DNA from 3 places in the Micromonospora echinofusca genome. Region 1 is predicted to be linked to each of the others. Evidence: predicted binding sites of a transcription regulator. Region 1 holds the regulator's gene; each other region holds the start of a gene.

What was found. The regulator HrcA, encoded in region 1, represses chaperone genes, less so after heat shock. The targets are predictions, from matches to a motif close to GGTTNGCACNCTCNNNNNGAGNGTGCNAACC.
Region 2: the regulator HrcA is predicted to act here: its motif matches at 4,101-4,131, upstream of groES (co-chaperone GroES).
Region 3: the regulator HrcA is predicted to act here: its motif matches at 3,133-3,163, upstream of groL (chaperonin GroEL).

The regions. Positions count from the first base shown of each region.
Region 1 covers NZ_LT607733.1:1,009,267-1,016,071, forward strand. The annotation lists gene GA0070610_RS04705 (enoyl-CoA hydratase-related protein) at 1-550, opposite strand, end outside; gene hemW (radical SAM family heme chaperone HemW) at 571-1,794, shown strand; gene GA0070610_RS31645 (DUF4870 domain-containing protein) at 1,835-2,536, opposite strand; gene hrcA (heat-inducible transcriptional repressor HrcA) at 2,783-3,805, shown strand; gene dnaJ (molecular chaperone DnaJ) at 3,879-5,024, shown strand; gene GA0070610_RS04730 (16S rRNA (uracil(1498)-N(3))-methyltransferase) at 5,072-5,806, shown strand; gene ppk2 (polyphosphate kinase 2) at 5,834-6,742, opposite strand.
Region 2 covers NZ_LT607733.1:389,054-395,858, forward strand. The annotation lists gene GA0070610_RS01915 (ATP-binding cassette domain-containing protein) at 1-805, opposite strand, end outside; gene GA0070610_RS01920 (sugar ABC transporter substrate-binding protein) at 911-2,008, opposite strand; gene ybaK (Cys-tRNA(Pro) deacylase) at 2,202-2,681, opposite strand; gene GA0070610_RS01930 (class I SAM-dependent methyltransferase) at 2,765-4,015, opposite strand; gene groES (co-chaperone GroES) at 4,265-4,579, shown strand; gene groL (chaperonin GroEL) at 4,650-6,296, shown strand; partial or broken gene GA0070610_RS31860 (molybdopterin-binding oxidoreductase) at 6,409-6,805, shown strand, end outside.
Region 3 covers NZ_LT607733.1:48,568-55,372, reverse strand. The annotation lists gene GA0070610_RS00275 (GNAT family N-acetyltransferase) at 39-968, shown strand; gene GA0070610_RS00270 (hypothetical protein) at 1,060-1,257, shown strand; gene groL (chaperonin GroEL) at 1,314-2,936, opposite strand; gene GA0070610_RS00260 (hypothetical protein) at 3,211-4,284, opposite strand; gene GA0070610_RS00255 (cold-shock protein) at 4,462-4,665, opposite strand; gene GA0070610_RS00250 (GNAT family N-acetyltransferase) at 4,876-5,409, shown strand; gene paaN (phenylacetic acid degradation protein PaaN) at 5,484-6,805, opposite strand, start outside.

The DNA.
Region 1 (6,805 bases):
CCGGCACGGCGGCGGTGACCAGGCCGATCTCGGCGGCCCGCCGGCCGTCGAAGGCGTCGCCGGTCAGGTAGAGCTCGGCCGCCGCGCGGGGGTGCAGCCGGGGCAGCACGGTCGCGGAGATCACCGCCGGGACCACCCCGATCCGCACCTCGGTGAAGGCGAACGTCGCCTCCCGCGCGCAGACCGCCAGGTCGGCCGCCGCGATCAGGCCCAGGCCCCCGGCCCGGGCCGGACCGGCCACCTTCGCCACCACCGGCTTCGGGCACTCCCAGACCGCCGCGAGCACGTCGCCGAGCATCCCGGCCGGCACGGTCCCGCTGGCGTACGCGGCGGCGGTCTCCTTCAGGTCAGCGCCGGAGCAGAAGACCGGGCCCGTGTGGTCCAGCACGATCACGCGTACGGCGTCGTCGGCGACCGCCTCGGCGAGGCCGGCCAGCAGCTGGGTCATCAGCGGCGTGGAGAGCGCGTTGCGGTTGTGCGGACTGTCCAGGGTGAGCGTGGTCACCCCACGGGCCGTGGCGGCCCGTACGAGCACGTCGGGAGAGGTCATGGAAGGGCACACTAGTGGCCATGCCCGGCGTCCTTCCAGAAGGCGAAACCGTCCCCGTCGACGGGTCGCTGCCCGCCACCGCCACCCGTGCCGTCGGCGCGCGCGGCTTCGGCGTGTACGTACACGTGCCGTTCTGCGCCAGCCGCTGCGGCTACTGCGACTTCAACACGTACACCTCCGCCGAGCTGGGCGGCGGGGCGAGCCGGGAGGAGTACGCCGACACCGTGCTGGCCGAGCTGGCGCTGGCCCGCCGGGTGCTGGGCGACGCCCCGCCGCCCCGGGTCGACACCGTGTTCGTCGGCGGCGGCACCCCGACCCTGCTCCCCGCCGACGACCTGGCCCGGATCCTCGACGGCATCGACCGCACGTGGGGGCTCGCGCCCGACGCCGAGGTGACCACCGAGGCCAACCCCGAGTCGGTCACGCCGGAGTCGCTCAAGGCGCTGCGGGCCGCCGGCTACACCCGGATCTCGCTGGGCATGCAGTCCGCCGCCCCCGGCGTGCTGGCGATCCTGGACCGTACGCACAGCGCCGGCCGGGCCGTCGCCGCCGCCCGCGAGGCGCGCGACGCCGGGTTCGACCACGTCAACCTGGACCTGATCTACGGCACGCCGGGGGAGAGCGAGGCCGACTTCGCCGCCTCCCTCGACCAGGTCGTCGCCGCCGGGGTGGACCACGTCAGCGCGTACGCCCTGATCGTGGAGGACGGCACCCGGCTGGCCACGCGGATGCGGCGCGGCGAGCTGCCGTACCCCTCCGACGACGTCGCCGCGGACCGCTACCTCGCCGCGGAGGCCGCCCTCGGCGCGGCCGGTCACTCCTGGTACGAGGTGTCGAACTGGGCCCGCGACGAGGCGGCCCGGTGTCGGCACAACCTGCTCTACTGGACCGGCGCCGACTGGTGGGGCCTCGGCCCGGGCGCGCACAGCCACGTCGGCGGCGTGCGCTGGTGGAACGTCAAGCACCCCACGACGTACGCGAAGCGGCTGGCCGGCGGCGGGTCGCCCGGCCTGGCCCGCGAGGTGCTCACCGCCGACGAGGCGCACATGGAGGACGTCATGCTCCGGCTGCGCCTCGCCTCCGGGCTGCCGCTGGACGCCCTCGACGAGACCGGCCGGGCCGGTGCCGCGCGGGCCCTCGGCGCCGGACTGCTGGCCGCCGACGCGCACGCGGCCGGGCGGGCCGTGCTGACCCTGCGCGGCCGGCTGCTCGCCGACGCCGTCGTGCGTGACCTGCTGCCCTGAGCCGCGTGCCGGGGCCGGCCGGGGGAGCGGCCGACCCGGGTCACCTGGTGAAGCTGTAGGTCATCGGGTAGCGGTAGAGCACGCCCTCGTTGGCCTTGACGCCGCCGATGATGCCGAAGATCAGCGGCACCAGCCAGACGAGCATCGGGACGAAGAACAGCACCCCACAGGTGATCAGCGTGACCACCCAGCTCAGCACGCCGACGATCGTCCAGGTGAGCTGGAAGTTCAGCGCCGCGACGGCGTGCGCCCGGGCGGTCGGGGACTGCTGCCCCCGGGCCATCAGCGCGATCAGCGGCGCCAACCAGCCGAGCAGACCCCCGCCGACGATCACGCCGACCGCGCCGCCGAAGTGGGCGATGAGGGCCCAGTTCTTGTCGTCGTTGCTGGCGTAGCCGCCCGTCGGCGCACCGTAGCCGCCCCCGCCGGGATACCCGGCCCCGGGCGGCGGGAAGCCACCGGGCGGCGGATAGCCGGCCCCGGGTGGCGACTGACCACCGGGTGGGGGAAGGTCTCCGGGCGGCGGGTACGCGCCGGGCGGGGGGTAGCCGCCCGACGGCGGCTGGTCACCGGTGGGCGGCGGATAGCCACCGGGCGGAGAATGGCTGCCCGGGCCGGGTGCCCCGGACAGTGGAGTGGTGGGTTCGTCGGAGCTGGCGGGGCCGGGGAACCCCGACGGGGCGGTCGGGTCCGGCGGGAAGCCGGGGTCCCCCGCTCCGGGAGGGCGAGGTGGTTCGGTCATGGAGGTCACGGTAGGGGCAGCCGGCAAGGCGGCACCAGCGTGACACCGGTCGGGATGTCCGAATGGCCGGTCCCGGGCGCCCGCGGGCGGGCCGGCACGGTCGGCGATCGGACCGATCGCCCCAGGTCGATCATCGCGTCGGGGGCCCTGCCGACGTAGACTGGCACTCGCTACAGTCGAGTGCCAGCAACCAGCCCGCCCGGCCCCCCGCGTGCCGGTGCCGACGTGCGACAGGAGGTGGGGAGGATGGGTCTCGACGACCGCAAGCTCGCCGTGCTGCGCGCGATCGTCGAGGACTACGTCGCCACGCAGGAGCCCGTGGGCAGCAAGGCGCTGGTCGAACGACACCAGCTGGGGGTCTCGCCGGCGACCGTCCGCAACGACATGGCCGTGCTGGAGGAGGAGGGCTACATCCGCCAGCCGCACACCAGCGCCGGCCGGGTGCCCACCGACCGGGGCTACCGGCTATTCGTGGACCGGCTGTCCCGGGTCAAGCCGCTCAGCCCGGCCGAGCGCCGGGCCATCGAGCGCTTCCTGGTCGGCGCCGTCGACCTCGACGACGTGGTGCACCGCACCGTCCGGCTGCTGGCGCAACTGACCCGGCAGGTCGCCGTCGTGCAGTACCCGAGCCTGGCCCGTTCCTCGGTGCGCCACCTGGAGCTGGTGCCGATCTCCACCACCCGGCTGATGCTCGTCATGATCGCCGACACCGGCCGGGTCGAGCAGCGGCTGGTCGAGCTGCCCGCCCCGATCCCCGCCGACGACGTCACCGACCTGCGCCGGCTGGTCAACGAGAAGCTGGTCGGCAGCCGGCTGTCGGAGACCCCGCCGCTGGTGCAGGCCCTGGTCGAGGAGTCGGTGCCGCACCTGCGCCCGGCCATGACCACCCTCTCCACCGTGCTGCTGGAGACGCTGATCGAGCGGCACGAGGAGCGGATCGCGCTGGCCGGCACGGCCAACCTCACCCGGGGTGGCCTGCTCGACTTCCAGGGTTCCCTGCGCCCCATCCTGGAGGCGCTGGAGGAGGAGGTCGTCATGCTCAAGCTCATCGGCGAGGCCGAGCCGAGCACGACGCGGGTGCTGATCGGCGACGAGAACGAGATCGACAACCTGCGCGCCGCCTCGGTGGTCAGCACCGGCTACGGGCCGGGCACGACCAGCGTCGGCGGCCTCGGTGTGCTCGGGCCGACGCGGATGGACTACCCCGGCACCATCGCCACGGTGCGGGCCGTGGCACGCTACGTGGGCGAGCTGCTGGCCCAGAACTGACCAGTCAGGGCCGACGGCCGGCTCCCGCCGCCGACCGGCGCAACGCGAGACGAACATGAGGACACGGAACGCAGTGGCCAGGGACTACTACGGCATTCTCGGGGTGAGCCGGGAAGCCTCCGACGACGAGATCAAGCGCGCCTACCGCAAGCTGGCGCGGCAGTTCCACCCGGACGTGAATCCGGATCCGGAGGCCCAGGAGAAGTTCAAGGACATCAACGCCGCGTACGAGGTCCTCTCGGACGACCGGAAACGGCAGATCGTCGACCTGGGCGGTGACCCGCTCGCCCCCGGCGGCGGGGGTGCGGGTGGCCCGGGCGGCCCCGGCGGCGCCGGGCCGTTCGTCGGCTTCCAGGACATCATGGACGCGTTCTTCGGCGGCGCGGCCGGCGGCTCGCGGGGTCCCCGACCCCGGACCCGGCCCGGCGCCGACGCGATCCTGCGCCTGGAGCTGGATCTGCACGAGACCGCGTTCGGCGTCGAGGCGCCGATCACCGTCGACACCGCCGTGCTCTGCACCACCTGCTCCGGCGCCGGCACGGCGGCCGGCACCCACCTGGCCACCTGCGAGGCGTGCGCCGGCCGGGGCGAGGTGCAGTCCGTGCAGCGCACCTTCCTCGGTCAGGTGGTCTCCGCCCGGCCGTGCACGGTCTGCCAGGGCTACGGCACCACCATTCCGCACCCGTGCCCGACCTGCGCAGGCGACGGCCGGGTCCGCACCCGTCGTTCGCTGACCGTCAAGATCCCGGCGGGTGTCGAGGACGGCATGCGCATCCGGCTCGCCCAGCAGGGCGAGGTCGGCCCCGGCGGCGGCACGGCCGGCGACCTCTACGTGGAGATCCACGAGCGGCCGCACGACGTCTACTCCCGCAAGGGCGACGACCTGCACTGCCGGGTCACGGTGCCGATGACGGCGGCGGCGCTCGGCACGCGGCTGACCATCAAGACGCTGGACAGCGAGGAGACGGTCGACGTCAAGGCCGGCACCCAGCCGGGCAGCACGATGCGGCTGCGCGCGCGGGGCGTGCCGCACCTGCGCGGCACCGGCCGGGGCGACCTCTACGTGCACCTCGACGTGCGCACCCCCACCAAGCTCGACGCCGACCAGGAGAAGATGCTGCGCGACTTCGCCAAGACCCGGGGCGAGGAGGTCGCCGAGCTCACCAAGCAGGGCGGCTTCTTCTCCCGGATGCGCGACGCCTTCAACGGCCACGCCTGACCGGCCTGACCGCCCCGGCGTCCGCCGGGGCGGCTAGCCTGATCGTCGTGTCCGCGCCGCTGTTCCTGGTCGAGTCGCTGCCCACCGCCGACCAGCTCACCCTGGGCGGCCCCGAGGGGCACCACGCCGCCACCGTGCAACGGCTGCGCGTCGGCGAGGAACTGCTGCTCGCCGACGGCCGGGGCGGCACCGCGTCCGCGGTGGTCACGGCCGTCGGCCGGGGCACCCTCGAACTCGACGTCCTCTCCCGGGGGTACGTCGACGCGTCCGTCCCCCGGCTCGTGGTGGTGCAGGGCATCGCCAAGGGCGACCGGGGCGAGCTGGCCGTGCAGGCGATGACCGAGGTCGGGGTGGACGAGATCGTGCCCTGGGCGGCGTCCCGCTCGGTGGCGCAGTGGCGCGGCGACCGGGGCGCTCGGGCCCGGGAGAAGTGGGTCGCGACGGCCCGGGAGGCGGCGAAGCAGGCCCGCCGGTCGTGGCTGCCGGTGGTGGCCGGCGCCCCCGACGAGTCCACCGCGACGGTGGCCCGCCGGATCGCCGGCGCCGCCGCGGCGTTCGTCCTGCACGAGGAGGCGGGTGAGCGGCTGACCACCGTCGAGCTGCCCGCCGCCGGTGAGATCGTGCTGGTCGTCGGCCCGGAGGGCGGCATCGCCCCGGCCGAGCTGACCGCCTTCACCGAGGCCGGCGCCCGGCCGGTGCGGCTGGGGCCCTCGGTGCTGCGTACGTCGACCGCCGGGGTGGCCGCCCTCAGCGTCCTGGCCACCCGCCTCGGCCACTGGTGACCGACGGCGGCACCCGACCCGGCGGGGTCAGAGCCTGGGAAAGACGTGCACCGGCTGTTCCTCCGGGGCCAGGTCCAGCCCGGCCGGGCCGATGATCCGCGGGTCCGGTACGCCGACCACCTCGTGGTCCTTGTCGTGGTAGTCGAAGCGGCTCAGCACGTGGCGCATCGCCTCGATCCGGGCCCGCTTCTTGTCGTTGCTCTTCACCACCGTCCACGGTGCGTCGGCGGTGTCGGTGTAGAAGAACATCGCCTCCTTGGCCTCGGTGTACTCGTCCCACTTGTCGAGTGAGGCGATGTCCATGTCGGAGAGCTTCCACTGCCGCACCGGGTCGACCTGGCGGACGGCGAACCGGGTGCGCTGTTCGTTCTGGGACACCGAGAACCAGAACTTGACCAGGCGGATGCCCGAGCGCACCAGCATCCTCTCCAGTTCGGGGGCCTGGCGGAGGAACTCGAGGTACTCCTTGCGGGTGCAGAAGCCCATCACCCGCTCCACCCCCGCGCGGTTGTACCAGGACCGGTCGAACAGCACGATCTCGCCGGCCGCCGGCAGGTGCCCGAGCCACCGCTGGAAGTACCACTGGGTGGACTCCCGCTCGTTCGGCTTGGCCAGGGCCACCACCGACGCGCCGCGCGGATTGAGGTGCTCCATGAAGCGCTTGATCGTCCCGCCCTTGCCGGCCGCGTCGCGCCCCTCGAAGAGGATCACGAGACGCTCGCCGGACTCCCGGATCCAGTCCTGGAGCTTCAGCAGCTCGATCTGGAGCAGCCGCTTGTGGTGGTCGTACTCCGTGCGTGCCATCCGCTCGTCGTACGGGTAGTCCTCCCGCCAGGTGTCCACCGGGCTGCCGTCCGGGCGCAGCAGTACGGGATCGTCGTCGTGACCGTCGACCACCCGGTAGTCGTCGGTGAGGTCCAGCACGCTGTCCGTCATGCCGGCAACCCTTACCCCGGCAGTGCCCACCGTCACCCCCGCCACGCTGGGAGTTCGTTGAGG
Region 2 (6,805 bases), 620 kb from region 1:
TGCTGTCGGCCGGCTCCGCGCCGTGCCCGTTGCCGCCGTTGGCCGGCTCGGCGGCGAGCCCGAGCCCGCCGGAGCGGCCGGCGGTGATCAGCTCGACGACCTGCGAGTGGGTGATGTCGGTGGTCTTCACCTGGGCGACCATCTGGCCGAGGTAGAGCGCGGCGATCCGGTCGGAGACGGCGAAGACGTCGTTCATGTTGTGCGAGATGAGCACCACGGCCAGGCCGTTGTCGGCGAGCCGGCGGACCAGTTCGAGCACCTGGGCGGTCTGCGCGACGCCGAGCGCGGCGGTCGGCTCGTCGAGGATGACGAGCCTGCTGTTCCAGAGCACGGCCTTGGCGATCGCGACGGTCTGGCGCTGGCCGCCGGAGAGGCTGGAGACGTGCTGCCGCAGCGACTTCACGGTCCGTACGCTGAGCCCGGCGAGGGTGTCGGCGGCCATCTGCTCCATGGTCGGCTCGTCGAGCACGATGCCGCTGCGCTTCTCCCGGCCGAGGAACATGTTCTGCACGATGTCGAGGTTGTCGCAGAGCGCGAGGTCCTGGTAGACGACCTCGATGCCGAGCGCCGCGGCGTCGCGGGGGCTGTTGATGCCCACGGGCCGGCCGTCGAAGTGGAACTCGCCGGCGTCGGTGGGGTAGATGCCGCTGATGCACTTGACGAGGGTCGACTTGCCGGCGCCGTTGTCGCCGACCAGCGCGGTCACCTCGCCCGGGTGGGCGGAGAAGGCGACGTCGCGCAGGACCTGGACGGGACCGAAGCTCTTGTCGATCCCGCGTAGTTCCAGCAGGGGGGTTGCGGACACGGGGGCTCCTTCAGGTGGAGGGGAGGTCTCGGATCCCGTCCGGCGCGAACCGCCGCCCGGCACAGGGTCCGTGCCGGGCGGCGTGCGCGTGGAATCGGTTACGGGTCAGCTGATGCCGGCGTCGGCGCAGAGCTTGGCGTACGCCCCGGCGCAGACCTCGTCCTTGGTGACGAAGCCGTCGGCGATGACGTCCTTGACGTTCTCCTTGAAGATCAGCTTCGGGGTCAGCAGCACCGCCGGGACGTCCCGGCCGCCCTCCGGGTCCTTGACCGTCTGGGCGGTCTCCTTCTTCTCACCCTTGGCCACCGCGATGGCCAGGTCCGAGGCGGCCTTCGCCTCCTCCTTGATCGCCTTGTAGACGGTCATGCACTGGTCGCCGGCGAGGATGTTCTGCAGGCCCTGCGGGGTGGCGTCCTGGCCGGTCACCGGGACCTTGCCGTTGAGCTTGTTCTTCTTCAGCACCGAGATGGCCGCGTTGCCGAGGCCGTCGTTGGCGGCGAGCACGCCGTCGATCTTGCCACCGGTCTGGGTCAGCATCTGCTCGAAGATGGTGGCGGCCTGGGTGTTGTCCCACTCCGGCACGTTCTGGTCCGGGCCCTTGGTGTACTCCTTCGAGTCGAACTTCGGCTTGAGCACCGAGTCGTACCCGTTCTTGAACAGGGTGGCGTTGTTGTCGGTCGGCGAGCCGTTGAGGTACGCCACGACCGGGTTCTTGACGCCCTTGTCGGTCAGGCACTTGCTCAGGCCCTCGCCCTGGAGCTTGCCGACGGCCTCGTTGTCGAAGCTGACGTAGTAGGTGGCCGAGCCGCCCAGCGTGAGCCGGTCGTAGTCGATCGTGGCCACACCCTGGGACTTGGCCTTGTCGAGCACGGCCTTGCCGGTGCCGGAGTCCAGGTTGACGATCATCAGGGCGGTCACGCCGTTGGTGATCATCTGGTCGGCGATGGTCTGGAACGCCGTCTTGTCGCCCTGGGCGTTCTGGATGTCGTAGTCGACGCCGGCGGCCTTGAACGCCTCCTCCAGGAACTTGCGGTCGGCGCCCTCCCAGCGGGCGGAGGACTTGCTGTCCGGAAGGATCACGCCGATCTTCGGCTTCTTCTCGGAGGAGCCGCCGGCGTCGGAGCCGGAGTCGTCGCCGCAGGCGGCCAGGCCGCCGGTGGCCAGCAGGCCCACGGCGGCGAAGGTGAGGAAGCCCTTGCGCATCTGCAGGGTCCTTTCGGGGGTGGGGGACGATGTTGTTTTGTTGTGTCCGGCAACGTATTCCGCGTCGCGCCGTGGGCACAAGACCACCGAGGTCGCGAGTTTGTTGTCGGCAGTAACAATTCAGCAACGTCCCTGAGACCCGGCCGACGTCGACCGGGGAGCGCTCTCCCGGCGCGCGCCGGAGCGGCGCAGCTCAGTGGGCGGCCAGCGGGGCCGTGACCGCCCCGGTGAGCGCCACCAGATCCTGCGGGGCGAGCTGGAGCTGGAGCCCGCGCCGGCCCGCCGAGACGTAGACGGTGGGATGGTCGAGCGCCGACGAGTCGAGCACGGTGGGCAGCCGCCGCCGTTGCCCGAGCGGGCTGATCCCGCCGCGTACGTAGCCGGTGGCCCGTTCGGCCACCGCCCGGTCGGCCATGGCGGCCCGCTTGCCGCCGACGGCCGCGGCGAGCGCCTTGAGGTCCAGCTCGCCCGTGACCGGCACGACCGCCACCGTCAGCGCGCCGTCGACCTCGGCGACCAGCGACTTGAACACCCGCTCCGGCGGCACCCCCAGCGCCGCCGCGACCAGCGCGCCGTAGTGGGGCGCGTCCGGCGAGACGTCGTACGGATGGGTGCTGTGCGGCACCTTCCGCTTCGTCAGCAGCGCGGTCGCCGGAGTGCCCTGTCCCGCCATGACGGTCAAGCTAACCCGCGGTCGCCCGACCCGCGAGCCGAAACGGCCGGGCGGTCGACACCCGCGCCGGCCCCGGCCGCGCGCTATCCGACCGGGCGGCAGACGAGCACCGTCGGCGCCCCGGCGACCCGGGTCAGCACCAGGCTGGCCGGCTCGTCCCCGGCCAGCCGCAGGTCCCGCCGGAGCTTCTCCGGCTCCAGCGCCGACCCGCGCTTGAGGATCTCCACCCGCCCGACCTGACGCTCCCGCAGCAGCGACCGCAGCCGCTTGAGCGAGAACGGCAGCACGTCGGTGACCTCCAGGCAGCGGGCGAACGGCGTCGGCGTCGGGGCGTCCGCGTAGAGGTAGGCGATGCTCGGGTCGGCCAGCGTCGCGCCCAGGACGTCCGCCAGTTCCGCGACCAGGTGCGCGCGGACGACCGCCGGGTCCGGGTCGTACAGGAAGCGGCGCGGCGGGCCGACGGCGGCCTCGGTGACGCCGGAGCCGGTCAGCTGGTGGCAGCCGTCGGGGCCGGTCGGTCGACCGGAGGCCTCCGCCGCCACGCCGGGGGCGTCGGCCGGAAGCCCTGCCCTGCCGCGCAGCACGGTGGCCCGGCGGGGGACCCGCGCCAGCTCGCCGCACCACAGGGCCGCCTCGACCAGGTCGCCGTCGACGCTCACCCACTCGGCCTCGGCGCCCGCCGGGACGAGCGCGTGGTCGATGCCGGGGGCCACCTTCACGACCGTGTACGGCACCCGCTCGGCCAGCCCGACCACGAAGTCCCAGGGCGGGGAGTAGGCGTTGGGGTCGAAGATCCGCCGTCCGGTGCCCGCCCTGCGGCGCGCCGGGTCGCAGAACACCCCGTCGACCCGGCCGACGTCGAACGCGGTGGCGTCGCCGCACTCCACGGTGAACAGCTCGGCCAGCCCGGTTGCCTCGGCGTTCGCGGCGGCCATCGCGGCGGTCACCGGGTCGGCCTCCACGCCGTACACCCGGATGCCGGCGCGGGCGGCGGCGAGCGCGTCCGTGCCGAGGCCGCAGCCGAGGTCGGCGAGGGTGCGCACCCCGGCGGCCCGCAACCGGTCGGCCCGCCGCGCCGCGACGACCCCCCGGGTCGCCTGCTCCAGCCCGGGCCGGGTGAGGAACATGCGCGCGGCGGCTGGCCCGAACTTGCCGACCGCCCGGCGCCGCAGCTCGGCCTGGGTGAGCGCGGCCGACGCCAGCCCGGCCGGCAGCCCGGCCGAGCGGAGCGCGGCCGCCGCGGTCAACGGGTCGCCGCCGGCCACCCGCGCGGCGGCGTCGAGCGCGGCCGACCCCTCGGGCGTACGCAGGGCGGCGAGCTGGTCGAGATCCACCCGGTCATTGTGGTCGTCGGACCCGACGCGCCGGTCGGCGGGTTGGCACTCTCCTTGACGGAGTGCTAGCCGAGGAATAACCTGCGATTAGCACTCTCGCCCTGAGGGTGCCAGCTTCCGGGCCTCGTGGCCCGGGCGCTGAACGCCAGGCGGACCGGCACCCGCGACGACGGCCCCGCCCGGTGGCATGTGGCAGATTGACGCCGGTCGGCTCGCCGACCGGTAACGAAACCAGTACCCCAGGAGGGTATGCCCGTGACTACCGCGACCAAGGTTGCGATCAAGCCGCTCGAGGACCGCATCGTGGTCCAGGCGAACGAGGCCGAGACCACCACCGCCTCCGGCATCGTGATCCCCGACACCGCCAAGGAGAAGCCGCAGGAGGGCACCGTCCTCGCTGTCGGCCCGGGCCGGATCGACGACAAGGGCAACCGCGTGCCGGTCGACGTGAAGGTCGGCGACACCGTCCTCTACTCGAAGTACGGCGGCACCGAGGTCAAGTACGCCGGCGAGGAGTACCTGGTGCTCTCCGCCCGCGACGTCCTCGCGGTCATCGAGAAGTAAGCAACCGATCAGTGTCGTCGCCCCGGTCCGGCTCGCCGGGCCGGGGCGACGTCGCTTCGAAGGGACATTCATGGCGAAGATCCTGAGCTTCTCGGACGACGCCCGGCACCTGCTCGAGCACGGTGTCAACGCCCTCGCGGACGCGGTCAAGGTCACCCTCGGCCCGCGCGGGCGCAACGTCGTCCTGGACAAGAAGTTCGGTGTGCCCACGATCACCAACGACGGCGTGACCATCGCCAAGGAGATCGAGCTCACCAACCCCTACGAGAACCTCGGTGCGCAGCTGGTCAAGGAGGTGGCGACCAAGACCAACGACGTCGCCGGCGACGGGACCACCACCGCCACCGTGCTGGCCCAGGCGATGGTCCGCGAGGGCCTGCGCAACGTCACGGCCGGCGCCAACCCGGCCGGCCTCAAGCGGGGCATCGACGCGGCGGCCGCCAAGGTCTCCGAGGCGCTGCTCGGCCGCGCGGTCGACGTCGCCGACAAGGAGTCGATCGCGCACGTCGCGACGATCTCCGCGCAGGACGCCACGATCGGCGAGCTGATCGCCGAGGCGATGGAGAAGGTCGGCCGCGACGGTGTCATCACCGTCGAGGAGGGCTCCGCCCTGCACACCGAGCTGGACGTGACCGAGGGTCTCCAGTTCGACAAGGGCTTCATCTCGCCGAACTTCGTCACCGACATGGAGTCGCAGGAGTCGGTCCTGGAGGACCCGTACATCCTGATCACGACCCAGAAGATCTCGGCGATCGAGGAGCTGCTGCCGCTGCTGGAGAAGGTCCTCCAGAACAGCAAGCCGCTGCTGATCGTCGCCGAGGACGTCGACGGCCAGGCGCTGTCGACGCTGGTGGTCAACTCGATCCGCAAGACCCTCAAGGTCTGCGCGGTCAAGGCCCCCGGCTTCGGTGACCGGCGCAAGGCGATGCTCCAGGACATGGCGATCCTCACCGGCGCCGAGCTGGTCGCGCCCGAGCTGGGCTACAAGCTCGACCAGGTGGGCCTGGAGGTGCTCGGCACCGCCCGGCGCGTCGTGGTCGACAAGGAGAACACGACGGTCGTCGACGGTGGCGGCAAGTCCAGCGAGGTCGCCGACCGGGTCGCGCAGATCCGCAAGGAGATCGAGGCCTCGGACTCCGACTGGGACCGCGAGAAGCTCGCCGAGCGGCTGGCCAAGCTCTCCGGCGGCATCGCGGTCATCAAGGTCGGCGCCGCGACCGAGGTCGAGATGAAGGAGCGCAAGCACCGCATCGAGGACGCGATCGCCGCCACCAAGGCCGCGGTCGAGGAGGGCACCGTCCCGGGCGGCGGCGCCGCCCTGGTGCAGATCCTGCCGGCGCTCGACGACGACCTCGGCTTCACCGGTGACGAGAAGGTCGGCGTCTCGATCGTGCGCAAGGCGCTGGTCGAGCCGCTGCGCTGGATCGCCCAGAACGCCGGCCACGACGGCTACGTCGTCGTGAACAAGGTCGCCGGCAAGGAGTGGGGCCACGGCCTCGACGCCGCCACCGGCGAGTACGTCGACCTGGCGAAGGCCGGCATCCTCGACCCGGTGAAGGTGACCCGCAACGCGGTCACCAACGCCGCGTCGATCGCCGGCCTGCTGCTCACCACGGAGAGCCTCGTGGTGGAGAAGCCGGAGAAGGCCGAGCCGGCCGCCGCCGGTGGGCACGGCCACGGCCACGGTCACGGCCACCAGCACGGCCCGGGCTTCTGACCCTCGCCGTACGCCTCGTCGGGGCGCACCGTCCACGTGACGGTGCGCCCCGACGCCTTTGCGGGCGTCGACGCGACTACCGGCCGGCCGGTGCATCGGAAACACTGGCCCGATGAGCAGCACGACGCGCGGCTACGCCGCCCTGGCCGGGGTCACCGCCGCCGCGGTGGCGATCGGCTCCGCCGAACTGGTGGCGGTGCTGACCGGCCCCCGTTCGGCGCCACTGGTCGCCGTCGGAGGGCTCGTGGTCGACACGGTGCCCGAGCCGCTCAAGCAGCTCGGCATCGCCCTCTTCGGCACGTACGACAAGATCGCCCTGCTGGTCGGGACGGGCCTGCTGCTCGCCGCCTTCGCCGCGCTGCTCGGCGTGCTGTCCCGGCGCCGGCTGGCGATCGGCCTCGCCGGCGTCGCCGCCTTCGCGGCCCTCGGCGTGGCCGCCGCCGTGACCCGGGCGGGCGTCGGCCCCGCCGACGCGCTGCCCTCGCTGCTCGGCGCGGGGCTCGGCGCGG
Region 3 (6,805 bases), 960 kb from region 1:
CTTAACAGCAGCGCTCCGGTGACCTAGGGTCGGCGTCCATGGACCTGAAGATCGTCGAGCTGGGGCCCGACCGGCTGCCCGCCGTGGTGGAGCTCTGCGGGCGGGCACTGGACCTGCCGGAGGACGCGGCCGAGGCGCCGGCCGTCGTGGACGCCCTCTGGGCGCGGGCCGCCGCCCACCGCCCGGTGTTCGCGTGGGGCGCGCACCGGCAGGGACGCCTCGTCGGCGTGCTCGTCGGTTCCCTCGCCGCCGGCGACGGCGACGCCCGTGGTCACGTCGACCTGGTCGCGGTGGCACCGCAGGAGCGGCGAAAGGGTGTCGGGAGGGCCCTGCTGGCGGTCGCCGAGGCGCGCTTCGCCGAGCTCGGCGCGGTGGAGGTGCTGCTCGCTGGCAACCCGCCGCACTACGCCTGGCCCGGCATCGACGTGCGCTACACCCCGGCGATCTGCGCCGCGCTGGCGCTCGGCTACCGGCAGGACCGCACGGCGTGGAACATGACCGCCGACCTGTCGTACGACGACTCGCCCGCGCTGCGCCCGACGGAGCCGGCGGAGGAGCGGCTGGCCGGGCAGGGCGTCACGGTCCGCCGCGCCGGGGCGGGCGACCTGCCGGCGCTGGCGGAGTTCGCCCGTGCCACCTTCGGCGGGGCCTGGGACGCCGAGCTGGCCGGCTCGGTGGGCCGGGAGGGAGCCGGTTGCCACCTGGCCGAACGCGGCGGCGAGGTGCTCGGCTTCGCCGCGTACGGCTCGTCGCGGCCGAGCTGGTTCGGCCCGATGGGCACCGCCCCGGCGGCGGAGGGCTCGGGGATCGGCGGGGTGCTGCTGCGCCGCTGCCTGCGCGACCAACGGGCGGCGGGCGTGTCGGCGGCGCAGATCGGCTGGGTCGGGCCGGTCCCGTTCTACTCGGGCAGCGCGGGTGCCCGGATCGAACGCGTCTTCTTCCTGTACCGCAGGTCACTGCGGGGCTGACAACGGGGCGAACGGGATATAGACCCCCATAACGCCATTTGCCCGCATTGGTGATCGTCGCGCCCTACCGTTTCCGGTAGAGGAGGCAGCCATGACCACGGACGACGAACGCCCCGGCCCGTTGCCGTTCGACCGGCTCGACTACGGCGACGCCGAGCAGCAGGCGGAGATGGCCGGCGTCGACGAGCCGGCCGACGAGCCGGTGACGCTGGTCGACGAGCCGGTGCAGATTCCGCAGCCGTACGACCGGGCGCAGAAGAGGCGCAACCAGCGGCCACTGCCGACGTGACAGCGGAAGGGGCGGACCGCTGACGCGGCCCGCCCCTTCCGGCGTTGGAGCTGGACTCAGAAGTCCATGTCCCCGCCACCCGGACCAGCCGGGGCGGCCGGGGTCTTCTCCGGCTTGTCCGCCACGACGGCCTCGGTGGTGAGGAAGAGCGCCGCGATCGACGCGGCGTTCTGCAACGCCGAGCGGGTCACCTTGGCCGGGTCGATGATGCCCGCGGCCAGCAGGTCGACGTACTCGCCGTTGGCGGCGTTGAGGCCGTGACCCGGGTTGAGGTTGCGAACGTGCTCGACGACCACGCCACCCTCGAGACCGGCGTTGACGGCGATCTGCCGCAGCGGGGCGTCCAGCGCGATCTTGACGATCTGCGCACCGGTCGCCTCGTCGCCGACCAGGTCCAGCTTGTCGAAGGCGGTCTTGCCGGCCTGCACCAGCGCGACGCCACCACCCGGGACGATGCCCTCCTCGACGGCGGCCTTCGCGTTGCGGACGGCGTCCTCGATGCGGTGCTTGCGCTCCTTCAGCTCGACCTCGGTGGCCGCGCCGACCTTGATCACCGCGACGCCGCCGGCCAGCTTGGCCAGCCGCTCCTGCAGCTTCTCGCGGTCGTAGTCGGAGTCGCTCCGGTCGATCTCGGCCCGGATCTGGTTGACCCGGCCCTGGATCTGCTCCGCGTCACCGGCACCGTCGACGATGGTGGTCTCGTCCTTGGTCACCACGACCTTGCGGGCGCGGCCCAGCATGTCGAGGCCGACGGCGTCCAGCTTGAGGCCGACCTCCTCGCTGATGACCTGGCCACCGGTGAGGATGGCGATGTCGGCGAGCATGGCCTTGCGGCGGTCACCGAAGCCCGGCGCCTTGACGGCGACCGACTTGAAGGTGCCCCGGACCTTGTTGACGACCAGGGTCGCCAGGGCCTCGCCCTCGATGTCCTCGGCGATGATCAGCAGCGGCTTGCCCGACTGCATGACCTTCTCCAGGATCGGAAGCAGGTCCTTCACCGACGAGATCTTGCTGTTGACGATCAGGAGGTAGGGGTCGTCGAAGACGGCCTCCATGCGCTCCGGGTCGGTCATGAAGTAGGCCGAGATGTAGCCCTTGTCGAAGCGCATACCCTCGGTGAGCTCCAGCTCCAGCCCGAAGGTGTTGCTCTCCTCGACGGTGATGACGCCTTCCTTGCCCACCTTGTCCATCGCCTCGGCGATGATCTCGCCGACGCTGGTGTCACCGGCGGAGATGGAGGCGGTGGAGGCGATCTGCTCCTTGGTCTCGACGTCCTTGGCGAGCTTGAGCAGCTCCTCCGAGACGCTGGCCACGGCGGCCTCGATGCCCCGCTTCAGGGCGATCGGGTTGGCACCGGCGGCCACGTTGCGCAGGCCCTCGCGGACCAGGGCCTGGGCCAGGACGGTCGCCGTCGTCGTGCCGTCACCGGCGACGTCGTCGGTCTTCTTGGCGACCTCCTTGACCAGCTCGGCGCCGATCTTCTCGTAGGGGTCCTCGAGCTCGATCTCCTTGGCGATGCTCACACCATCGTTGGTGATGGTGGGGGCACCCCACTTCTTCTCGAGCACGACGTTGCGGCCCTTGGGGCCGAGCGTCACCTTCACGGCGTCGGCGAGCTGGTTCATGCCCCGCTCGAGGCCGCGGCGAGCCTCTTCGTCGAACGCGATCATCTTGGCCATACGGCGTTGTCCTCCTGGACACTCACGGGCCACCCGGAGTGTGTGTCCCGGATGGGCCGCCTGGTGTACGCACCTTGGGACGTCGCCACCTGGCGACGACGACGTCTCCTCGGCCGGGCCGGATAGCCCGCGACGACCGGCCATGTGCCGCAGCCGCGTCTGGACGCCGCTACGACCGTGGCCCTACCGCCCCGACCATTGGCACTCACGGTATGCGAGTGCCAATGACTTGTTTAGCACTCTCCCCTGCCGAGTGCAAGCACGATGGGCCCGGTCAGCCGAGTTCGCCGGCCAGCCGCGCGCTGTCCACCGGCCCCTCGTGGGCGCGTTGCTCGGCGTACGTGACGACCAGGCCGACCAGCTGGGCGAGGTGGGTCGGCAGGGCCAGCAGCGCGCCCACCACCGCAACCACGATCACGCCGACCGCCGTGCCGGGCGAGTCCATCGGGGTGGTGCCGAACGGCAGCGCGCCGATGCCCTCCACCATGCCCGCCGCGCCGCCGCCGACGATCACCGCCGCCGCCACCAGCGCCACCCGGCCGAGCAGGAGGCCGAGCCGGTCGTGGAACATCCGGAAGGACCGGCCGATCGGGTGCTGCCGCTCGAACAGGTAGACCGGGCCGGCCATGCTCAGCGCGAAGGCGAAGTAGATGCCGGGGATGAAGCAGAGGCAGAGGCCGAGGCCGATGATCACGCTCATCAGCAGGGTCCAGGCCCAGAGGCCCAGGGCCCGGCGCGCCCCGTACGACAGGGCATCGCCCATGCCGACCGGCTGACCGGCCGCCTGCCGGGTGACCACCCAGGTGCCGGCCGCCCAGCCCAGACTCTGCACGAAACCGAAGACGAGGGCGCTGCCGAGCACCACGGACAGCATGACGCCCAGGTCGGTCACGAAGGTGTCGGGCAGCGCGGCGGGATCGTCGCCCATCGACTGCTCCCACTTGGCGGTCGGGTCGAGGGCCAACGAGAGCACCGACACCACGAGGGCCGGCAGCACCTGGGTGAGCAGCAGGATCGGCAGCAGCAGCCGCCAGCCCCGGCGCACCGCGCCGACGCACCGGTTGAACCAGCCGTTGACGCCCGCGCCGGGCGGGGTGACGAGCAGGTCGGCCGGGTCGAGGCCGTGCCCCGGCGGGTACCACCCGTGGCCCGGCTGCCCGGGGTAGGCGACCGGGGCGCCCGGATACCACGGCTGCCCGCCGTACGGGCCCGAGCCGACCGGGTATCCGCCGGTGGGCGGGAAGACCCAGCCCTGCGGCGGCGGACCGGCCGGCGCGCCGCCGGGTGGCGGCGCGGAGGGGTCGGGGTCTCCCGGGGGCGGCGCGGCCTGGGGCGGCAGGTCGGACATGAACCCTCCTCAGCGATGGCTGGAACGGCTCACGATCCTCCCCTGCCGACGCAACCGCGCCGACGCCCGCCCCCGAGGGACGGGCCGGTCACGGGTGCCCCGCGCCGCCGGGTCGCCCCGGCCCCCCCACGGCCGAGCCGAGAGGGCGACCGGCGGGGGGCGGGAGGAGTGCCGGGGTCAGGCGACGACGCGCACGCGCTCGGCCTGGGGGCCCTTCTGGCCCTGGGCGATCTCGAACTCGACCCGCTGGCCGTCGTCCAACGCCTTGTAGCCGTCCATCTCGATCGCCGAGAAGTGGACGAAGACGTCCTGCCCGCCGTCGACGGCGATGAAGCCGTAGCCCTTTTCGGAGTTGAACCATTTCACGGTGCCCTGTGCCACGGTGCACTTCCTCACTCTGCGCGGCGTTCCACGACCCCGGAGGCCGGGCAGGCCGGCACCGGAGGACCACCGGCCCGGCGATCGACGAAGGCCGCTGAAACGGTGACCGAAATCGCACGCTACACGAAGCGTGACGACGGCGCACGACCACAAACCGGGCGAATTTCGACCGAGCGGCATCGGCGTTCATCGCTGTGGTAGGCATGCGTCATGACGAGCACGCCCGCCGGGTCGCCGCCCGCGCGGCGGGCGAAGATCCTCCGGGTCCGACCGCGCGACGCCGCCCGGGTGCGGGCCCTGCGGCTGGAGATGCTCGCCGACGCCCCGCTGGCCTTCCTGGAGACCCTCGCCGACGCGGCGGCCCGGTCGCACGCGGACTACGCGGCCCGGATCGCATCCGTCTCCACCGGGGCGGGCACCGCGCAGTTCGTCGCGGACCCGGGCGGCAGGCTCGTCGGGCACGCCGGCGGCACGGCGGCCCCCGGGGAACCGGGGCTGACCGTGGTCTACGCCGTCTACGTCACCCCGGCCTGGCGGGGCAGCGGCCTCCTCGGCGACCTCGTCGACGCCGTGGCGGCCTGGTCGCGGGCCTGCGGGCGCCCCGAACTGATGCTGGAGGTCGTGGTCGGCAACGACCGGGCCTACCGCGCGTACCAGCGGCTGGGCTTCGTCGACACCGGCGTACGCGTCCCGCACCCCACCGTGCCGGCGCTCACCGAACTCCAGATGCGCCGCCCGGCCTGACGGGCCGCCAGGCGCCCGGCCCGAGGCCGTCCGGATCGGCCCGTCTGGGGCCGACCCGGACAACCGCGACCGACTCAGGCGTGCCGGCGGGACTGCACGATGCGGAACCGGTTGGCGACGTAGGCGCCGTCGGTGAGGGCAGAGTTGGCCGCCGCGTTGGCGCCGCTGCCGTGGAAGTCGGAGAAGGCCGCCGACTGGTTCACGAAGACCCCGCCGGTGAGGTTGCAGGACAGGTGCACCCCGACCTCGACCGCCGCCGCCTCGGCCGCGTCGAGGACCGCCTCGTCGGTGGAGTAGACCGCCGCGGTGAGCGCGCCCTTCTCGCCGACCGTGGCGCGCAGGATCTCCAGGCTGTGCGCCGTGGAGTCCGTGGCGATGGCGAACGAGATCGGCCCGAACCACTCCTGCGAGTAGGTCGCCGTGTCGTCGGCCGCCAGCCTGACCACCGTCGGGGTGCGGACCACCGCGCCGGGGAAGGCCGGGTGCTCGACCGTACGCGACTCCAGCACCGCCTCGCCGACCTTGGTGACCGCGTCGAGGCGCTCCAGCACCCCGTCGTTGACGATCGCGCCGGTCAGCTCCACCCCGCGCGCCGGGTCGGCGGTGATCTTGGCGACCGCCGCGGCGATCCCGCCCGCCACCTCGTCGAAGCTCTTGTGCCCCTGGTCGGTCTCGATGCCCCCGGAGGGGATGAGGATGTTCTGCGACGTGGTGCACATCTGGCCGCTGTAGAGGGTCAGGGTGAAGCCGAGGTTGCGGCACATGCCGGCGAAGTCGTCGGTGGAGTCGATCACCACCGTGTTCAGCCCGGCCTTCTCGGTGTAGACCGCCGCCTGCCGGGCGTTGGCCTCCAGCCAGTCGCCGTACTCGGTGGAGCCGGTGAAGTCGACGATCTTCACGGCCGGGTGCAGGGCCAGCGTGGAGGCGAGCTTCTCGCCCGGGGCCTCGGGGGCGAGCAGCACCAGGTTCGGGTCGAAGCCGGCCTCGGCGAGCACCTCCCGGGCGTACTTCACCGTGATCGCCAGCGGCAGCACCGCGCGCGGGTGCGGCTTGACGACCACCGGGTTGCCCGTCACCAGCGAGGCGAACAGCCCCGGGTACGAGTTCCAGGTCGGGAAGGTGTTGCAGCCGATCACCAGCGCCACGCCACGGGGCACCACGTGGAAGGTCTTGCTCATCCGCAGCGGGTCGCCCTTGCCGGCCGCCTTCTCCCAGCCCGCCGTCCCCGGGTGCCGGGTCATCTCCGCGTACGCGTAGGCGACCGCCTCCAGCGCGCGGTCCAGCGCGTGCGCGCCGCCGGCCTGGAACGCCATCACGAAGGCCTGGCCGCTGGTGAACTGCACCGCGTTGGCCAGCTCGAAGATGTGCTTGTGCAGCCGGTCGAGGATCTCCAGGC